Regions from separate parts of the Rhizobium sp. S96 genome, predicted to be linked through region 4. Evidence: predicted binding sites of a transcription regulator. Region 4 holds the regulator's gene; each other region holds the start of a gene.
What was found. The regulator PhoB, encoded in region 4, activates phosphate uptake and scavenging genes when phosphate is short. The targets are predictions, from matches to a motif close to TGTCATNNANCTGTCAT.
Positions count from the first base shown of each region.

Region 1 (4,685 bases), on a different contig from region 4:
AGTTCCTTTTGCCCAGCCGCTATCCGGTCGGCATCGTCACCGGCGCACTCGGGGCTCCCTATCTGATTTTTCTTATCGTGCGCGTCAATCGAACCGGAGGTTCGCCATGACCCCTCATTCTCTGACGGCCAACGCGCTTCACGCCGGCTACGGGGAGGCCGAGATTTTGCACGATCTCGATCTCGTCGTGCCTTCCGGCAAGATTACCGTCATCGTTGGCGCGAATGCCTGTGGCAAGTCCACGCTCCTGCGCGCCATGTCACGGTTGCTGTCACCGCGTCACGGCCAGGTCCTGCTGGACGGCAGGTCTATCCACCGCACTCCGCCCAAGGAACTCGCCCGGACGCTGGGACTGCTCCCGCAGTCACCGATCGCACCCGAAGGGATCACCGTCGCCGACCTGGTGAGCCGTGGTCGGCATCCGCACCAGGGCCTGTTTTCACGCTGGACACGCATGGATGACGAAGCGGTCGACGGTGCGCTGACCGCAACGAAGACATCGGAGCTTGCCGAACGATCGGTTGACGAGCTCTCGGGAGGACAAAGGCAGCGCGTCTGGATCGCCATGGCCCTTGCCCAGCAGACGGACATTCTTCTGCTCGACGAGCCGACGACCTTTCTTGACATCAGCCATCAGGTCGAGGTGCTGGATCTGCTCAGCGATCTCAACCACGCGCGCGGCACCACCGTCGTCATGGTGCTGCACGATCTCAATCTTGCCGCGCGCTATGCCGACTACCTCGTCGCCATGGACGAAGGGCGTGTTCACACTGCCGGCACCCCGGAAGAGGTGCTGACCGAGGACAACGTGCGGCAGGTTTTCGGCCTTGAAAGCCGCATCATCACCGACCCGACGTCTGGCCGGCCAATGATGCTGCCGATCGGCCGGCACCGCATGACGACCCCGCAAGACTGACCACGAAAGGGCTCGATAGGAAAAACGATGACAGCAGCTCAGGAATTCAAGCTTACAGGTATCGCGTTCCCGACGGACGCCGTTGCCATGCTCGGTGAGGTTTGCGAGCATTTCGTGGAACATGCCGACGTGCAGCGGAACGACGATGTCGCCGTGTTGACGAGCAAGCTGGGAACCGTGAGCATCCGCGTGAAGGCCGACAAGCTGCTGATCGAGCTTGCCTGCCCAACCGCAGAAGCATTGCTGATGAGCCGCACATCGATTGCGGAGCACCTCTTCTATTTTGCCGGCGAGGATCCCCTCGAGCTGTCCTGGTCGGATTCCACGCCGCTCGCGCTGCTGCCGAACATCCACGAGGCAACGGTTCTGCGCTCGGAAGATATTACGCCGCGGATGCGCCGCGTGACGTTTTCCTGCGCCGACGTGACGCCGTTCATTGGCGGCGACATGCATGTTCGGCTGCTCGTGCCGGCCAAGGGGCGGACTCCCGTCTGGCCGGGCCTGAGGCCTGATGGCCGCGTGGCCTGGCCGGAGGGAGACGACGAACTCCTGGTGCGGGTGTACACGATCCGGACGGTCGATATCGACAGGCGGGAGCTCTCCATTGATTTCCTCCAGCACCCGGCACGCGGCGTGAAAACACCAGGAGCCGACTTTGCCAGAGACGTCGAGCCCGGCCAGAGCGTCGCCCTGCTTGGGCCCGGTGGGGGTAACCTTCCGGATACACAGTCCATTCTCCTTGCCGGAGACGAAAGCGCGCTTCCCGCCATTGCCCGCATCGCGGAAGAGCTGCCGGCCGGTAGCCGGTTGCAAGCGATTATCGAGGTGCTGGATGGGCCCGAAGAGCAGCAGCTGTCTTCTGCCGGTTCGCTCGATGTTCGCTGGCTGCATCGCTGCGATTATCCCGCTGGGGCCAAGGGCACACTCGTGGAGGAGACGAAGAAGGCTGTGGCTCTCATGGGCAGCGAGACCTTCGTCTGGTTCGCCGCCGAAAAGGAGGACGTGCGCGCCATCCGCGCCTTCCTCAAAGGCCGGCAACACGACAGGAAGAACATGTATGTTGCCTGGTACTGGGAACGGGATCACGATTGATTGAGCGTGCGGGATGACCGCACAAAGGTCGCTCAATGAGCGCGCCGCAGCCCGCGGGATCTCCATTGCCAATGCGTGCAGACACGACTTGCGCGTTGTGAGCATTTGCTCGCGGCTGGGAGCAGATGTCATGCCACGGTTATTTGCCGCCGCTATACGATCCGGCGAACAATAACCGAGCGGCAGTTGAGCAATTTTATCTAGCAAAGATCTCGGGAACAGGGACGCGACAGCTGTCGCCCTCCGTTCGCGCGGCGATGCGCATCAATCTTTTCCGCTCACCCAATTTTTAGGACGAGGTATTCCATGACGAAGATCGTTGGTCATCGCGGAGCGCGCAATCTGTGGCTCGAGAACTCGATGGAGGGGTTCAGAAAGACGCTGGAGCTGCCGGTCGATGCCATCGAGTTCGACGTGCATCTGACCGATGCCGGTGAGCTCGTCGTCATTCACGACGCTACGCTCGATCGCACCGCCGAAGGGACGGGCAAGGTCAGGTCGCTCTCACCCGACCTGCGGCAGGCGATTAATCTCAGGGGATCACAAGAGTCTATCCCGACGCTTGACGAGGTGCTTGGGCTGTTTGTCTCCTCGCGTCCGGTCGAACTTCATGTCGAGCTAAAGGCCGACGCCGACGGTGTGCCCTATGAAGGACTTGAAGCGCTGGCCGCTGCCGCGCTTGAGCGCCATGGGCTTGTCGTTCGCAGCTTGCTCACGAGCTTCAATCTTGATGTCCTGGCAAAGTGCCGGAGCGTCGCGCCGGAGATCGGACGCCTGTGTTCGATCAACGCGAAGTCTGCAGAGCGGCTCGGCGTGGCGGCGACAGTGGCGCGGGCCGCCGAACTGGCCGATCTTGTCGCGGTCGAAAAGACGTTGCTTGCCGCTTCCGCTGCCGAGATCGAAGCAATCATTTCGCGCGAACGCCTGTGCTGCTGGGTCTTGAACGAACGCGCGGAACTCGAGCATTGGCTCGGGCAGGGCGTCGGCTGGATCACGAGCGATGATCCGTCTCTTGCCTTGGCAGTTCGCGCCGCATCGCGCGACGCCGCTGCATAGTCACATGTTTCAAGCGGGCACCACCACGTTTCAACTGAACAGTATATTTGATGAGCAAAATAGATCTTCTGATTTTTGACTGCGATGGCGTGCTGATCGACAGCGAACCGATTGCTGCGCGTACGCTGGCCCATGCCATCACGCATGCGGGCATCGCGATGACGCCGCGCGACGTTCTTGTCGAGTTTACCGGCAAGTCGGAGCCCGAGTTGCGGAGCATCCTTCGCGAGCGTGGCCTCTCTGGTGTCGATGCGGTCTTTGCCAAATGGCATGTCGAGATATTCGCGGAGTTCCGGCGTGACCTCCGGACCATGGATGGCATAGGCGACGTTCTGCAAGGGCTCGACATCGCGAAATGCGTCGCGTCGAACAGCTCGGTGGAACGCCTTAAGATGAGCCTCGGGCTTCTCGACATCTGGGCGCATTTCGCGCCGAACGTCTTCAGCGCCGAAATGGTAGCCGCGCCCAAACCAGCCCCCGACCTTATCGAGCTTTGCCTCGCCAGGATGGGTGCGAGTACCGAAACGAGCATTGTCATCGATGACAGCCCGGCCGGCATCCAGGCCGCGCGTGCGGCGGGTGTCAAGGCACTCGGATTTGTAGCGCCCGATGATCCACGCGCAGGCAGGCGCGAAGTCCTGCACGCGGCTGGTGCTCAAGAGGTTGCCATCGGCGCCGAACACTTGGGGCGTATCCTGCGCCGCCTCGGTGTGGGTCACCATCCGGCCCGGCAGCCCGCGGAGGTCGAACCATGAGGCAGGTCGAAGCTCCGTCAGCAGGAACGGTGCTCCGGACCGACCAGCGTGGGGCGGCGGAGATGCCAATATGATCGCAAGGCGGGATGATCACAGCAGCCGGCTTGATTTCACCGCCAAGGCTGGCTGGCTCTACTACATCGGCGGGCACAGCCAGGACGAGATCGCGCAGAAGCTGGGTGTCTCGCGGCAGACCGCCCAGCGGCTTGTGTCGCGTGCGGTCCAGCAGGGGCTGATCAAGATCCGGCTCGATCATCCGGTTGGCGATTGCATGAGCCTGGCGGCCCGACTGAAGAGCAAGTTTGCGCTTCAGTTCGTGGAGGTCATTCCCTCGGGAGATCAGGCGCTCGGTCTCAGCGGTGGTCTTGCCCAGGCGGTCGCGGCCGAACTCGAGCGTCGGCTGGCTTGCGACAAGCCTGCGGTGATCGCCATCGGCACGGGTCACACCCTTAAGGCCGCGGTCGAGGAAATGGTGCCGATGGAGGCGCCGCAGCACAAGATCGTCTCCCTGACCGGCAACATCACACGGGAAGGTTCGGTCTGGTTCTACAATGTTGTCTTCAAGCTTGCCGATATGATCACCGCGAAATGCTATCCAATGCCGGTTCCCGTCATCGCATCGTCGCAGCAGGAGCGGACCATCCTCCATAGCCAGCCCGTCATCCGCCAGACGCTGTCGCTTGCGGCGCGCGCGGACGTTGCCTTTGTCGGCATTGGGGATGTGGGGCCGGAAGCGCCGCTGTTTCTCGATGGCTTCATCCTCAAGGACGAACTGAAGCGGCTTCAGCAGGCCGGGGCGGTGGGTGAGATCGTCGGTTGGACCTTTGACAAGGACGGCAAGCTGGTCGCGGGGATCACCAATGACC
Region 1 is NZ_JAUDRY010000042.1:145,681-150,365, forward strand. It holds gene QTL94_RS26935 (FecCD family ABC transporter permease) at 1-110, shown strand, start outside; gene QTL94_RS26940 (ABC transporter ATP-binding protein) at 107-916, shown strand; gene QTL94_RS26945 (DUF2218 domain-containing protein) at 944-2,008, shown strand; gene QTL94_RS26950 (glycerophosphodiester phosphodiesterase family protein) at 2,315-3,064, shown strand; gene QTL94_RS26955 (HAD-IA family hydrolase) at 3,115-3,819, shown strand; gene QTL94_RS26960 (sugar-binding transcriptional regulator) at 3,890-4,685, shown strand, end outside.
Region 1: the regulator PhoB is predicted to act here: its motif matches at 2,135-2,151, upstream of QTL94_RS26950 (glycerophosphodiester phosphodiesterase family protein).

Region 2 (4,685 bases), on a different contig from region 4:
CTTCTTCCGCGGCCAGTCGACATGGCTGGAGAAGCAGCTCCCCATCGACGAGGAAGTAACCGTCAGCGGCAAGATCGACTGGTTTAACGGTCGCGCCTCGATGGTGCATCCCGATTACATCGTGAAGACGAGCGAGGCGGGCAACCTGCCGCTCGTGGAACCGATCTACCCCCTCACCGCAGGACTCTCCCCGAAGACGCTGCGAAAGATCATCGAGGCCGCGCTCCCGCGCATCCCCGATCTGCCGGAATGGATCGATCTCACGCTCGCCCAGAAGCAAGGCCTGCCGTCGATATCAGACGCCGTCCACATGCTTCACGAGCCTCGCGATCCCTCCGATATTGACCCGCAGGCACCCGCTCGCCGCCGTCTTGCCTATGACGAGTTTCTGGCGGGACAGCTATCCCTCGCGCTCGTGCGCCAGCGTCTGCGCAAGGTCGCCGGCAAGCCCGTCCACGCAACCGGCGCCGTCAGTCGCCAGATATTGCAGGCTCTGCCGTTTTCCCCGACAGGAAGCCAGAACCAGGCGATCGCCGACATCCTGAAGGACATGGCGGGCGACGATCGCATGTTGCGGCTGCTGCAGGGCGACGTCGGCTCCGGCAAGACGCTCGTAGCGCTGATGTCCATGGCTGCGGTGATCGAAAGCGGCGGACAGGCCGTCTTGATGGCGCCGACGGAAATCCTGGCACGCCAGCACCATGCGACGATCTCCAAATTCGCGGCAGCCGCCAACCTTGGCATCGAAGTCCTGACCGGCCGCACCAAGGGCCGCGAGCGCGACGAGATCCTCGAACGGATCGCGTCGGGCGAGGCGCAGATCATCATCGGCACCCATGCACTTTTCCAGGACAGCGTCAGCTACAACAACCTCATGCTGGCCGTGGTGGATGAACAGCACCGCTTCGGCGTCCACCAGCGGCTGCGCCTGACCGCCAAGGGCATCACGCCCCACATGCTGGTCATGACGGCAACGCCCATTCCGAGAACGCTGGTCCTCGCCGCCTTTGGCGACATGGATGTTTCCAAGCTCACGGAGAAGCCGGCGGGCCGCAAGCCGATCCAGACGATCACCGTACCGACAGAACGCGTCGGCGAAATCGTCGGCCGGCTGAAGAGTGCGCTGGCGGAAGGCAAGAAAGCCTATTGGATCTGCCCGCTCGTCGAGGAATCCGAAGAGAGCGACCTCATGTCGGTCGAGGAACGGCACGCCACCCTCGCCTCCGCTCTCGGCCCGGGCATCGGCCTCATTCACGGTCGCATGAGCGGGACGGAGAAGGACGCGGTCATGATGGCGTTCAAGAACGGCGACATTCGCCTGCTCGTCGCAACCACCGTCGTCGAGGTCGGTGTCGACGTCCCCGATGCCACGATCATGGTCATAGAACATGCCGAGCGCTTCGGGCTGGCACAGCTGCATCAGTTGCGCGGCCGCGTTGGGCGCGGTGACGAGGCATCGACCTGCATCCTGCTCTACAAGGGACCGCTCAGCGAAACCGGCCATGCCCGGCTCTCGATCATGCGGGAAACGGAAGATGGCTTCCGGATCGCCGAGGAAGACCTGAAGCTGCGCGGTGAAGGCGAGCTGCTGGGCACACGGCAATCCGGAACACCCGGTTTTCGGATTGCCAGCCTCGAGGCCCATGCGGACCTGCTGGAAATTGCGAGAAAGGATGGCGCCTATCTGATCGAACGCGACCCCGAATTGACGAGCGAGCGCGGAAAAGCCGTACGGACCCTGCTCTACCTCTTCCGACGCGACGAGGCGATCCGCTTCCTGCACGCCGGCTAACAGGCGGGCGCTTCGAAGCGCCCGCCTCCATGCGGCTTACCTCTTGGCAATCCCCGGCAGCGTCACGCGGAATACCTGGAACATCGTATCGACGTTCGCGTCGTTCTCAGCCTTGTAGGCCGAGCCCACCTGGAAGCCGTCCTGGGTCAGGAAGTCGTTGTCGTTGGCAACGAATAGGAAGTAGTCGTCAGGCTTGCTCGGATCCAGCGCACTGGCCAGTGACATCGCTTCCCACTTTTCGGACAGGTTGTTGCGGTCGTTCGGCGCGCCGTTGTGCAGGCCAAAGCGTGCAAGCTCCTTGCTGTCGTTGAGGTCGATCAGAGACGTCAGCGTTGCCGGCATCACGCTGGGGTCCAACGCCCCCTTCGGCGCGACTGGTTTGTCGCCATCGAATTCGCTTCCGGCGATATCGGTTGCGGCAGACAAATCGACGACATTGATCGCCCTGTAAAGCGAGGTATCGCCCTTGAGGCCGAAGCCGTTGTTGCTGTCGCGAGCAAGCATCAGGAACGCCTTGTCGGAAAGCGCGACGATTTCGCTCTGCGCCGCAACCAGCGTCTTGCCCTTCGCATCCTTGAAGACTGGCAGCGGCACGACGTATTCGTGAACGAGCTTCAGATGTGCCGGATCGGCTGCATCGTAGACCATCGCACGGGTGTTCTGCCGCGTCGCGCCGGAATCGCCGCCATCCTGGCGGGTTGCCGACTGCAGCACCGCGATCAGGTACTTGCCATCGGGCGTTATCGCCATGCCTTCAAGGCCCTGGTTGTTCTGGCGCCCCGTCTCCGGATCCTTCGGGTCCGGGGTCGAAGCGCCAGGGCCCGGATTGTTGGAGGCAAAGTTCAGCGCGCCCTTGCGCATCGGCAGCAGTGCCTTCGGCGGCTGCGTCGCCGAGATCAGCTTACCGTCCGCCGAGAAGTGGTAGATGTAAGGGCCATATTCGTCGCTGATGAACATAGAGCCATCAGGCAGCCGGACAATGGCCTCGTTGTCGAGCGCGACCTTGCCGTTGCTGGCCTGCGGCAGCGGCGGAAACTCGCCGGTTGCAGCACGAACGCCGCTTTCCGGATCGAGCCCTGTCATGTCGCCACCCTTGTCGTCGACGAGCAGCATCGAGTCGACCAGCTTCGCCTCTACGCCGGTCTGCTCCTTGCCGGCAGTCGGTACGCCTCCCACCGCCGTCGGCGTCATCAGGATGTCAACGGTGTTGATGCGCGGACGGTAATCCGTGGTGCCGGCGGCGTTGTAGCCACGGTCGGGAAGCAGCCACAGCGATCCCTTGTAGCCATCACCATCCTTGGTCCACGAGGCCGGATCGATGGCCATGCCGGAGCCGGAACCGAAGGTCTCGCCGAACTTGTCGCGCTGATTGGCCGGGATACGGCCGACAGCGACCAGTCCCTGATTGACGAAAGAGACGCCACCGACCGTCACGGTGTTGTCGGCAAACGCGGCGAAAGGCGTAAAGGCAACCGATGCAAGGAGCGCCGTGACGACAAAACGTGCCTTGGCGAAGGATGAAACGCTCATAATAATGTCCTTTGGAAAAATACCGTGACGTCAGCCGGTACACAGACCCCCGTACACACCACGCACAGAACTCAGATCTGTGACGGCGGGTCCGGTTGCGGCCTCTCCAACCTTCCACGCTCCATGTAGGACGGGACTATGATAGTGAAATGACAGTTAAGCGCGGGGCGGCACAAACCACACCCAGGGCGCGGGCGCAGCGGCGCGCCGGGAAAGCTGCGCGACCTACGGCCGCGCAGCTTTGAAGATCAGATCTGAGCGCCGCGGGCCTTCGACGTTGCGCTGAAGGCTTTCTCGACATAGGCGTCGCGGTCGTAGACGTCGTCGAAATACTGCACCACGCCGTTCTTGTCAGGCCATGCCGTGAAATAGGCGATGTAGATCGGGAACTTCTGCGGCACCTGCACCGCATGGTTCTTACCGGTCGCGATCTCCTGGCCGATCTTCTCGACCGAGGTGTTCAAGACGGCAGCGGCCATTGCGCGCGGGTCGGCAAGGCGCACGCAGCCGTGGCTGAGAGCGCGCATGTCACGCTTGAAGAAGCTCTTCGATGGCGTGTCGTGCATGTAGATCGCGTGCGCATTCGGGAACAGGATCTTCAGTTCGCCCAGCGCGTTGTCACCGCTCGGTGGCTGGCGCACGGAGATGTTCGACGTCGAACCGTACCAGTCGACGCTCGACGAAGGCACGGCCCTGCCGCCGACGGCAACTTCATAGCCCATGCGATCCAGATAGTTCGGATCGGAACGCAGCTTCGGCAGCATCTCGTTGATGATGATTGATTGCGGCACACCCCAGAACGGATTGAACTCGACCGTCTGGATCTGATCCTGGAAGAAGAACGTCTGGTGCGACGGCTGACCGACCACCACGCGCATCGACAGCTGTTCCTTGTTGTCGTTGTGGTAGTAGACCATGTAAGCCGGCTGATTGATGAAGACATAGCGCGACCCGAGATCGGCCGGCAGCCAACGTGCCTGCTCCATGGCCACGACCAGCTTTTCAATCTTCGCGCCGTTGCTGTCGCCGCCGGTCATCACGCGAACGGTAGCCTGGCCGATGACGCCGTCAGGCTTCAGGCCGCGCTCCTTCTGGAAGCTCTCGACGAGCGAGACGATTTCCGGCGAGTAGTCGGTACCATCGGTATAGGCAGCCAGCGTCGCGGCGTTTTCCGCCTTCAGCGCAGCGGAACCATGCTTGCTGATAGCCTTGACGATGTTCGGAATTTCCGGCGAGCTGTCGCCGGGACGCAGCAGACCCGTCAGGGTGATGTTAATAGGCGCCTCGGCGCTGCCTTCGCCTTTCAGCTTTGCGAGCTCAGCCTTGAGGGCCGCAAATTGCGGGCCATCCGGCGTGCGGCTGG
Region 2 is NZ_JAUDRY010000002.1:160,860-165,544, reverse strand. It holds gene recG (ATP-dependent DNA helicase RecG) at 1-1,792, shown strand, start outside; gene QTL94_RS00935 (esterase-like activity of phytase family protein) at 1,829-3,322, opposite strand; gene QTL94_RS00930 (L,D-transpeptidase family protein) at 3,571-4,685, opposite strand, start outside.
Region 2: the regulator PhoB is predicted to act here: its motif matches at 3,461-3,477, upstream of QTL94_RS00935 (esterase-like activity of phytase family protein).

Region 3 (4,685 bases), 290 kb from region 4:
GCTCGACCGGCTACCACTCGATCGGTCTCGCCCTGAAGTCCGCTGGCATCAAGGACATGAAGGACGCCAAGGGCAAGAAGCTCGGCTACGCTGATCCGGACTCCACCTCGGGCTACCTCATTCCGCTGACGCAGATTCCGAAGGACACTGGCATGCCGAATGACCAGTACTTCGCTTCCACGCAGTTCAACGGCGGCCACGAAAACAACCTGCTCGCTGCCTACGACGGCAAGGTCGACATCGCTGTTGACGACTCCTCGGGCATCGGCGACTTCAAGGACGGCTACACCTCCGGCACCTTCCGCAAGGCTGTCGACAAGGGCACCGTTGACCCGAACAAGCTGGTTGAAGTCTGGCGCTCGCCGCTGATCCCGAACGGCCCGCTCGTTGTTCGCAACGAACTCGGCACCGAGTGGCAGGCAAAGCTCACCGACTTCTTCATGAAGCTGCCTGAGACCGACGCCAAGTGCTTCGCAGCCATCGAAGGCGGCGACTACCACGGCTACACCAAGGTTCAGGCCGATTTCTACAACGCCATTATCGACGCTCGCAAGGCTGCCATCGGCGGTTGATCGATCCTGATAGTTGGAGGGCGGCCGTAACAAGCCGCCCTTTTTCCTGCGAAGAAAGCGGACATCGTTCATGACTTTTGCCGATCCCAACGCCCACGCGCCGGCTGCGCCGCAAAGCGCCCAAGAAATCGGTGATGCCTGGAGCAAGATGGTGGCTCGCCGCCGCCTCTATACCGGTCTCGGGCTGGTGATCCTGCTGGCTGCCTTCGTCGCTTCCGTGCGGTTCGCGGACGAAAGTAATGCCGGCCACTTCTTCGACCGCCTGCCGCATCTCTTCGATTTTCTGAGCTGGCTCATTCCCAAGGATTGGAATGACGTCTGGCGTGCCCTGTTCGATATCGCAAGCCCGATCCAGAAGACCGGCGAGGAGTACAACTTCGCCGAGGGCCGGGTATATGTCTGGGGCGGTTTCTATATCCCCGAATATTTCGAGCTGATGATCATCACGATCAACGTGGCGCTCGTCTCCACCCTGATCGGCTTTATCTTCGCCGTGCCGCTGAGCTTCCTCGTGGCCCGCAATCTGGCGCCGTCCAATCCGCTGCGGATTGTCGCCAAGCGTCTGACCGAGTTCCTGCGCGCCTTTCCCGAGATCGTCATTGCCGGCCTGTTTTCGGCCATCCTGTCGATCGGTCCGGTTGCCGCGATCATTGCGGTCAGCCTGCACACCATCGGCGCGCTCGGCAAACTCTTCTACGAAGTCGTCGAAAACATCGACATGAAGCCGGACGAGGGCATGAAGGCCGTTGGCGCCAGCTGGTCGGAGCGTGTCCGCTTCGCCGCCCTGCCGCAGGTCATGCCGAACTTCGTCTCCTATGCGCTGCTGCGCCTCGAAATCAACGTCCGCGCCTCCACCATCATTGGTGCGGTCGGCGGCGGCGGTATCGGCGAGGAACTGAAGCTCTCCATCTCGCGTGGTTTCGGCGCCAAGACGGTGGCGCTGGTTCTCCTGCTTTTCATCACCATCGTTGCGGTCGACCAGTTCTCCGCATGGCTGCGCCGCCGCCTCGTCGGCGAGCACGCCTTCCTTTTGCAGCATTGAGGTCCGCCATGACGGTGATCGACGCCAACCGGATGCACGAGATCGAGCAGCGCTACCCGGAATATTTCAAGCGTTCCTTCAAGCAGCGCTTCGGCGGCCTGATGATCGTGATCGCCACGCTGGTCTACGCGCTTTACGCGACCTGGTTTTTCGACCTGCCGAAGCTGTTGGCGGATGCTCATTGGGAGCGTGTCGGCCTCTATCTCAGCCAGTGGGTGAGCTACGACGTGCAGCCGGAGTTCCGCATCAGCGACACGGGCCAGATTACCGTCAAGTATCCGCGCTTCTCGCCGCTGGGCGACGATCCGCATCCCGACTGGGTCGTCAACAACGCCGATGGTAGCGTTACGGCCTCCGTCAGGGGCACAAGCCGCACCGTTACTGTTTCCAGTAAGGAAACCGTCGTCACCGCTCACGGCATCAGCGTGCCGGTGGACGTGTCGAGCGGCGCTCCGAAGGTCGTCGGCCCGGTTCCCGCGTGGATGACCGTCTATGACGACAATGTTCTTGCCGATCTCGGTTTTGCCGGCGATGTCAGCATCTCCGTCGATCGCGTGAAGGTCCGCAAGCGTTTCCTCGGCTGGGCGAATTTTGTGTTCGACACGCAGTCGCCGTTCTTCGACAAACCGGCGAGCGAGGTCCTCAGCCTGATCGTTTCGGGACCGGAGCTGAAGCCCGGCCAGTCCAATCTGTCGCTTGCCTTCGACAATATCTGGCACAACAGCGCCTGGCAGCATGGCGACGTCTGGACCAAGCTGTTCCAGACCATTGTTATGGCCTTCCTGGGAACGTTGCTCGGGGCATTGCTCGCTTTCCCGCTGGCCTTTCTGGCCGCGCGCAATATCACGCCCAACAAGGTGCTCAATCAGGTCCTGAAGCGCTTCTTTGACTTCCTGCGCTCGGTGGACATGCTGATCTGGGCGCTGTTCCTGACGCGCGCCTTCGGCCCGGGCCCCCTGGCTGGCTCCGGTGCGATCTTCCTCACGGAAACCGGCACGCTCGGCAAGCTCTATTCCGAAGGCCTGGAAAACGTCGACAACAAGCCGCGCGAAGGCATCAAGTCGACGGGTGCGTCCACCGTACTCACCCATCGCTACGGCATCATCCCGCAGATCGTCCCGGTCTTCGTCAGCCAGACGCTCTACCAGTGGGAATCGAATGTTCGCGGTGCCACCATCATCGGTGCTGTCGGCGCCGGCGGTATCGGCCTCAAGCTATGGGAGGCAATGCGCACCAACGCCAACTGGGAAAACGTCGCCTACATGGTGCTGCTGATCCTGATTGTCGTCTTCCTCTTCGACATGGCCTCGAACGCGCTGCGCCACCGGTTGATGGGCACGAAGGCACACTAAAGCGTGGAAATCTGGCGCCGCCATCATCATTCTGTCACGGAAATCTTTTAGCCGGAAACCAGCTTGCGGCGGGTCGTCAAATCACTGAAGACTGCGATCCGCATTCCGAACGATTTCCAGGATACCAGCCTTGCGCTACGCACTTTATTTCACGCCGCCGAAGGATGATCCTTTGAACGGCACGGCCGCGCTCTGGCTCGGCCGTGACGCCTTTTCCGGCGAAACTTATCCGGCTCCCGATCATCCGGAGCTGCCGGCCGCCGAACAGTTCGAGCTGACCGCAGAGCCTCGCCGCTACGCCTTCCACGCGACGATCAAGGCGCCGTTCCATCTGGCGGCCTCCGTCACCGAGAAGGATCTGATCCAGGTCGTCGAGGATTTCGCGTCTCGCACGCCCGCCTTCGAAATTCCCGAGCTGGTGCTCGGGCAACTCGGCAAATTCTTTGCCTTGGTGCCCGCTTTCGTGCATCCGCCGCTTCAGGATTTTGCTGCATCGGTGGTAAAATCCTTCGAACCGTTTCGCGCTGCGCTGTCGGATGCCGATATCGCGCGCCGCAATCCGGAGAAACTGAGCGAGAGCCAGAGAGCCAATCTGTTGCGCTGGGGCTATCCCTATGTGATGGATGACTTCGGTTTTCACATGACGCTGACCGGCCAGGTGCCGACCGAGCGTGCCGGCACGATGAAGGCCATTCTGGCGGAGCGCTTTGCCGCGTTCACCGGGCGGCCGCTGCCGATCTCAGGCCTGGCCGTTTTCGTCGAGGAGGCGCGCGGCGCGCCGTTCAAAGCCCATTCCTGGTGGCCGCTCGCCGGCGCCAAAAACTGAAAGACCTAGTCGATGACCAAAGAAACAGTCTTCTCCAATGCCCGCATCGTTCTCGAGGATGAGATCGTCGAAGGTTCGGTTCTTGTCCGCGACGGCAAGATCGCCGATATCTCGACTGGCAGCTCCCGCGTCGGCGAGGATTTCGAAGGCGATTATCTGATCCCGGGTCTCGTCGAACTGCATACCGACCATCTCGAAGGTCACTATTCGCCACGTCCGGGTCTGCGCTGGCACAAGACGGCCGCGATCCAGGCTCACGACGCACAGATCGTCACCTCTGGTATCACCACGGTATTCGACTGCCTGCGCATGGGCGCCGACGAAGACGGCGGCTTCGAGCATGGCGAGATGCGCGAAATGGCGGATGCCATCCAGAAGGCCGAGCAGGAAGGCCGCCTGCGCGCCGAGCACCTGATCCACCTGCGCTGCGAAGTCTCCGCCGGCAATGTGCTGGAGCACTTTGCCGATTTCGAGAATGACCCCTACGTCCGTCTCGTATCGCTGATGGACCACGCGCCGGGCCAGCGCCAGTTCCAGACGATGGATCAGTACATCTTCTACTACCAGAAGAAGCGTGGTCTCACCGATGCCGAGTTCGCCGAGTTCGTCGATCGCCGTGTCGCGGAATCCGAGCGCAATTCGACGCCGCATCGCGTCGCCATCGCCAAGGTCTGCGCCGAACGCGGCATCACCGTCGCCAGCCATGACGACGCGACGCTCGCCCACGTTGACGAGGCGATCGAAAACGGTGTGCGCCTGGCCGAATTCCCGACCAGCTTCGACGCCGCCAAGGCCTCGCATGAGAATGGCATGAGCGTGCTGATGGGCGCGCCGAACATCGTTCGCGGCAAGTCGCACTCCGGCAACATCGCCGCCCGCGATCTCGCCGAACG
Region 3 is NZ_JAUDRY010000003.1:564,427-569,111, reverse strand. It holds gene phnD (phosphonate ABC transporter substrate-binding protein) at 1-572, shown strand, start outside; gene phnE (phosphonate ABC transporter, permease protein PhnE) at 643-1,614, shown strand; gene phnE (phosphonate ABC transporter, permease protein PhnE) at 1,623-2,966, shown strand; gene QTL94_RS03770 (DUF1045 domain-containing protein) at 3,097-3,792, shown strand; gene QTL94_RS03765 (alpha-D-ribose 1-methylphosphonate 5-triphosphate diphosphatase) at 3,805-4,685, shown strand, end outside.
Region 3: the regulator PhoB is predicted to act here: its motif matches at 2,988-3,004, upstream of QTL94_RS03770 (DUF1045 domain-containing protein).

Region 4 (4,685 bases):
GGTTCCAGGCCTACGGCATCGCCGCCATCTCCTTCGGCCTGATCTTCCTCGCGATCCTGCTGACCACCGTAATCAGCAAGGGCTACACGTCCTTCCTGCAGACGGCGATCACGCTGCCGATCGAGTTCAGCGAAAAGACGCTGGACCCCAATAACAAGCGCGCCACCGATCCGTCGGTGCTGGTGGCCGCGAACTATCCCGTCCTGATCCGCGATGCGATGATCAAGACGCTCGGGATCAATGCCTCCAGCCGCCCTGACGTGCGCGACGCTTCGGCAATGATCTCCAAGGGCGCTCCGATCGTTCTCCGCGACATGGTGGTGGCTGATCCGTCGCTGATCGGCAAGACGGTCAATGTCACGCTGCTGGCCGACGCCAACATCGACTCTGCCAACAAGGGCCAGATCGATCTCAAGGTCGACGAGAAGAACCGCAAGGTGAACGACAAGCAGGTTGGCTGGATGCAGCAGCTCACGGCAAGCGGCACCCTGCACAAGCAGTTCAACACCGGCCTCTTCGTCAATGGCAACTCGAGCCGTCCTGAGGCAGCCGGCCTCGGCGTTGCTCTGATCGGCTCGCTCTATCTGATGCTGATCGTTCTCGTTCTTGCGCTGCCGATCGGTGTCGCCGCTTCGATCTACCTCGAAGAATTCGCGCCGAAGAACAAGCTGACCGACCTGATCGAGGTCAACATCAACAACCTCGCGGCCGTTCCCTCGATCGTCTACGGCCTGCTCGGCCTCGCCGTCTTCATCAACTTCGCAGGCCTGCCGCGCTCCGCGTCGCTGGTCGGTGGTCTGGTGCTGACGCTGATGACGTTGCCGACGATCATCATTGCGACCCGCGCCGCGCTGCGCGCCGTGCCGCCGTCGATCCGCGCGGCAGCCCTTGGTCTCGGTGCCTCTAAGATGCAGATGGTGTTCCACCATGTCCTGCCGCTGGCAATGCCTGGCATCTTGACCGGCACCATCATCGGCCTGGCCCATGCGCTCGGCGAAACCGCACCGCTGCTTTTGATCGGCATGGTCGCCTTCGTCGCCAATGCACCGGCCACCCCCATGGATCCTTCCACGGCACTGCCCGTGCAGGTCTACATGTGGGCCAACGAAGCCGAGCGCGCTTTTGTCGAGCGCACCTCCGGCGCCATCATCGTCCTGCTCCTGTTCCTGATCGTCATGAACCTCGGAGCTATCCTTCTGCGTCGTCGCTTTGAGCGCCGCTGGTAAACGGAGTAAACATCATGAACATGTTGACGGAAGCAGCAGTCGAGAAAGCGCTGGACCAGAAGATGAATACCATTCCGTATAAAATGATTGGCCAGGACGTATCGGTTTACTACGGCGAGAAGCGCGCGCTCTTCGACGTCAAGCTGAACATCCGCGAAAATACCGTGACGGCGCTCATCGGCCCGTCCGGTTGCGGCAAGTCCACGTTCCTGCGCAGCCTGAACCGCATGAACGACACGATCGACAATTGCCGCGTCACCGGCAAGATCACGCTCGACGGCGATGATATCTACGATCCGGATATCGACGTGGTCGAACTGCGCGCCCGTGTCGGCATGGTGTTCCAGAAGCCGAACCCGTTCCCGAAGACGATCTACGAGAACGTCGCTTACGGCCCGCGTATCCACGGCCTCGCAAAGAGCAAGGCTGACATGGACCAGATCGTCGAACACAGCCTGCAGCGTGCCGGCCTGTGGAACGAAGTGAAGGATCGCGTTCACGAGTCCGGCACCGGCCTCTCCGGCGGTCAGCAGCAGCGCCTTTGCATTGCTCGCGCCGTTGCGGTCAGCCCTGAAGTCATCCTGATGGACGAGCCGTGCTCCGCGCTTGACCCGATCGCCACCGCCAAGGTCGAGGAGCTCATCCACGAACTGCGCGAAAGCTACACCATCGTCATCGTCACACACTCGATGCAGCAGGCGGCTCGCGTTTCGCAGCGTACCGCCATGTTCCACCTCGGCAACCTCGTCGAGGAAAACGACACAGACAAGATGTTCACCAACCCGGATGACCCGCGCACCCAGGACTACATCATGGGCCGCTTCGGTTGATCTCCGGCAACGGTAACCCTCAGGACATTCAAGGATAAGCCCCATGGCATCGACACATATCTATTCCGCCTACGACGACGACCTGAAGTTCCTGTCCCGCCGTATTTCGGAAATGGGCGGTCTTGCAGAACAGATGGTTTCAGACGCTGTCCGCGCCCTGGTGAACGGCGACACGGCGCTGGCCCAGAAGGTCATTTCCGACGACGTGATCCTCGACCACGCCGAGCGCGAGATCGGCGACAAGGCGATCATCACCATTGCACGTCGTCAGCCCATGGCCGCCGACCTTCGCGAAATCATGGGTTCGATCCGCATCGCGGCCGACCTCGAGCGCGTTGGCGATCTTGGCAAGAACACTGCAAAGCGCGTCATCGCCGTGCAGAGCAGCGGCGTTCCCCGCAAGCTCGCTCGCGGCCTCGAGCACCTCTCGGAGCTGGCGCTTGTCCAGCTCAAGGAAGTTCTCGACGTTTACACGAGCCGTGCTGCGGACCGCGCCAAGTCGATCCGTGAGCGCGACGAGGAAATCGACGCGATGTACACCTCGCTGTTTCGCGAGCTGCTCACCTACATGATGGAAGATCCGCGCAACATCACCAGCTGCACGCATCTTCTCTTCTGCGCCAAGAACATCGAGCGCATCGGCGACCATGCGACCAACATTGCCGAAACCATCTACTACATGGCCACCGGTGCCCAGCCGGAAGGCGAACGTCCGAAGGACGATACCGCCAACACCGTCGGCGCAGTCACTGAATAATCGTTCCGCGACCGCGCCCCCAGGAGACCGAAACGAATGATACCTAAAGTAGCTGTCGTTGAAGACGAAGAGGCCCTGAGCGTGCTTCTTCGCTATAACCTTGAGGCCGAAGGCTTCGAGGTCGACACCATCCTGCGCGGCGACGAGGCCGAGATCCGGCTGCAGGAGCGCACGCCCGACCTTCTGATCCTCGATTGGATGCTGCCTGGCGTGTCCGGCATCGAGCTCTGCCGTCGCCTGCGCATGCGGCCGGAAACCGAACGTCTGCCGATCATCATGTTGACGGCCCGTGGCGAGGAGAGCGAACGCGTTCGCGGCCTGTCCACCGGCGCCGACGATTACGTGGTCAAGCCGTTCTCGACACCCGAGCTGGTTGCCCGCGTCAAGGCGATGCTGCGCCGCGCCAAGCCGGAAGTTCTCTCGTCGCTCCTCAAGTGCGGCGATATCGAACTCGATCGCGAAACCCACCGCGTTCATCGCAAGAGCCGCGAAGTCCGCCTGGGGCCCACGGAATTCCGCCTGCTGGAATTCCTCATGGCCTCGCCAGGCCGGGTCTTCTCGCGTTCGCAGCTTCTGGACGGCGTCTGGGGCCACGACATCTATGTCGACGAACGGACCGTCGACGTCCATGTCGGGCGTCTGCGCAAGGCGCTGAACTTCTCCAACATGCAGGATGTGATCCGTACCGTTCGCGGCGCCGGATACTCAATGGAAGCCTAGGCTTCCATCGAGCCGCCAGCAGAGCGGGCCGCTGGGGGCGTCCTGCGGGCATAGGGAACGAGCCGCCGGTGTCAGGCGTCTCGCGAAACGCTTGCCACAGCGGCGGCCAGGCCCGCCGCTGGACTGCTAAGGGGTTTGGGACCATCCTTGACCAGATCGGCAGCGCCCGCCATCGACGCCTGGGCGAGAGCAACGGCCGCGGCCCCCTCGCGGTAAGCGGCATCTGCCGCCTCGGCAATGACCGCCAGATATCCATCACGATTGCCGGCCTTGAAGAGATTCCATGCCCCCGGCACCAAGCGCACTTCGAACGCCGTTTGCGTTGCCTCGGCTGCCGTGGCGAAGAGTTGCGCCGTTGGTTCCACGGTGGTTTGAACCGCGCAAAGAACGACGACCCGGCCTCCAGCCTGAACTGCCTGTTCCGCCAAGGCAGCGTCGACGCGAAGGGTGGGAATGGACACGGTGTCGCCCAATGCGTCCACCGACGGCCCAAGGGTCGAGCATGTGAGGATAACGGCATCAGCCGTTCGACCGAGCGATCGCAACAGCGAAGCGGTTTCATGAGCAATGTCACGGGTGAGCCCACCCGAGCGTTCGGCGTCTGCGAGCAGATCGGGCCGGACCGTATGGGCAAGCGTTCCCTCGGCGAGGCCGATCTCTCGTGCCGCGGCCTCGAATACAGCAATGTTGCTGTCGGCCGTATGTAGGCAGGATATTTTCACCGCATGCTCCAGTGCGCGCGAACGCCGAACGCAACACGCATCCCCCTACAGAAACGCAGCGCGCCCGGTATGGCATGCGAGCGCTGTCCGCGTTGCGCAGTCAACAAAAAACGGGCCCGCGAAGGCCCGTTTTGCATTCCTTATCCGGCTTCCGGATCAAGCGACCCGGTTTGCAGCCTTCCGGCGCTCGTTCACCGGCTGGTATGCCATGCGCTGGTGATAGGTGCAGTAAGGCGAGGAATCCGGGGATTCACAGCCGCAGAAGTGAAAGTCGTCCTTCAGCGGATCGCCGACCGGCCACTTGCAGGTGCGTTCCGTGAGTTCCGTCAGGCCAAGGCGGCGCGAGATCGGTACGACCACGTTGGCAGCAGGACGGTAGCTGACTTCTTCGATCGCATCGATGTCGATCTCTTCCTTCAGCATCGTCGCG
Region 4 is NZ_JAUDRY010000003.1:277,384-282,068, reverse strand. It holds gene pstA (phosphate ABC transporter permease PstA) at 1-1,226, shown strand, start outside; gene pstB (phosphate ABC transporter ATP-binding protein PstB) at 1,241-2,056, shown strand; gene phoU (phosphate signaling complex protein PhoU) at 2,100-2,813, shown strand; gene phoB (phosphate regulon transcriptional regulator PhoB) at 2,850-3,533, shown strand; gene QTL94_RS02360 (aspartate/glutamate racemase family protein) at 3,605-4,255, opposite strand; gene QTL94_RS02355 (GcrA family cell cycle regulator) at 4,412-4,685, opposite strand, start outside.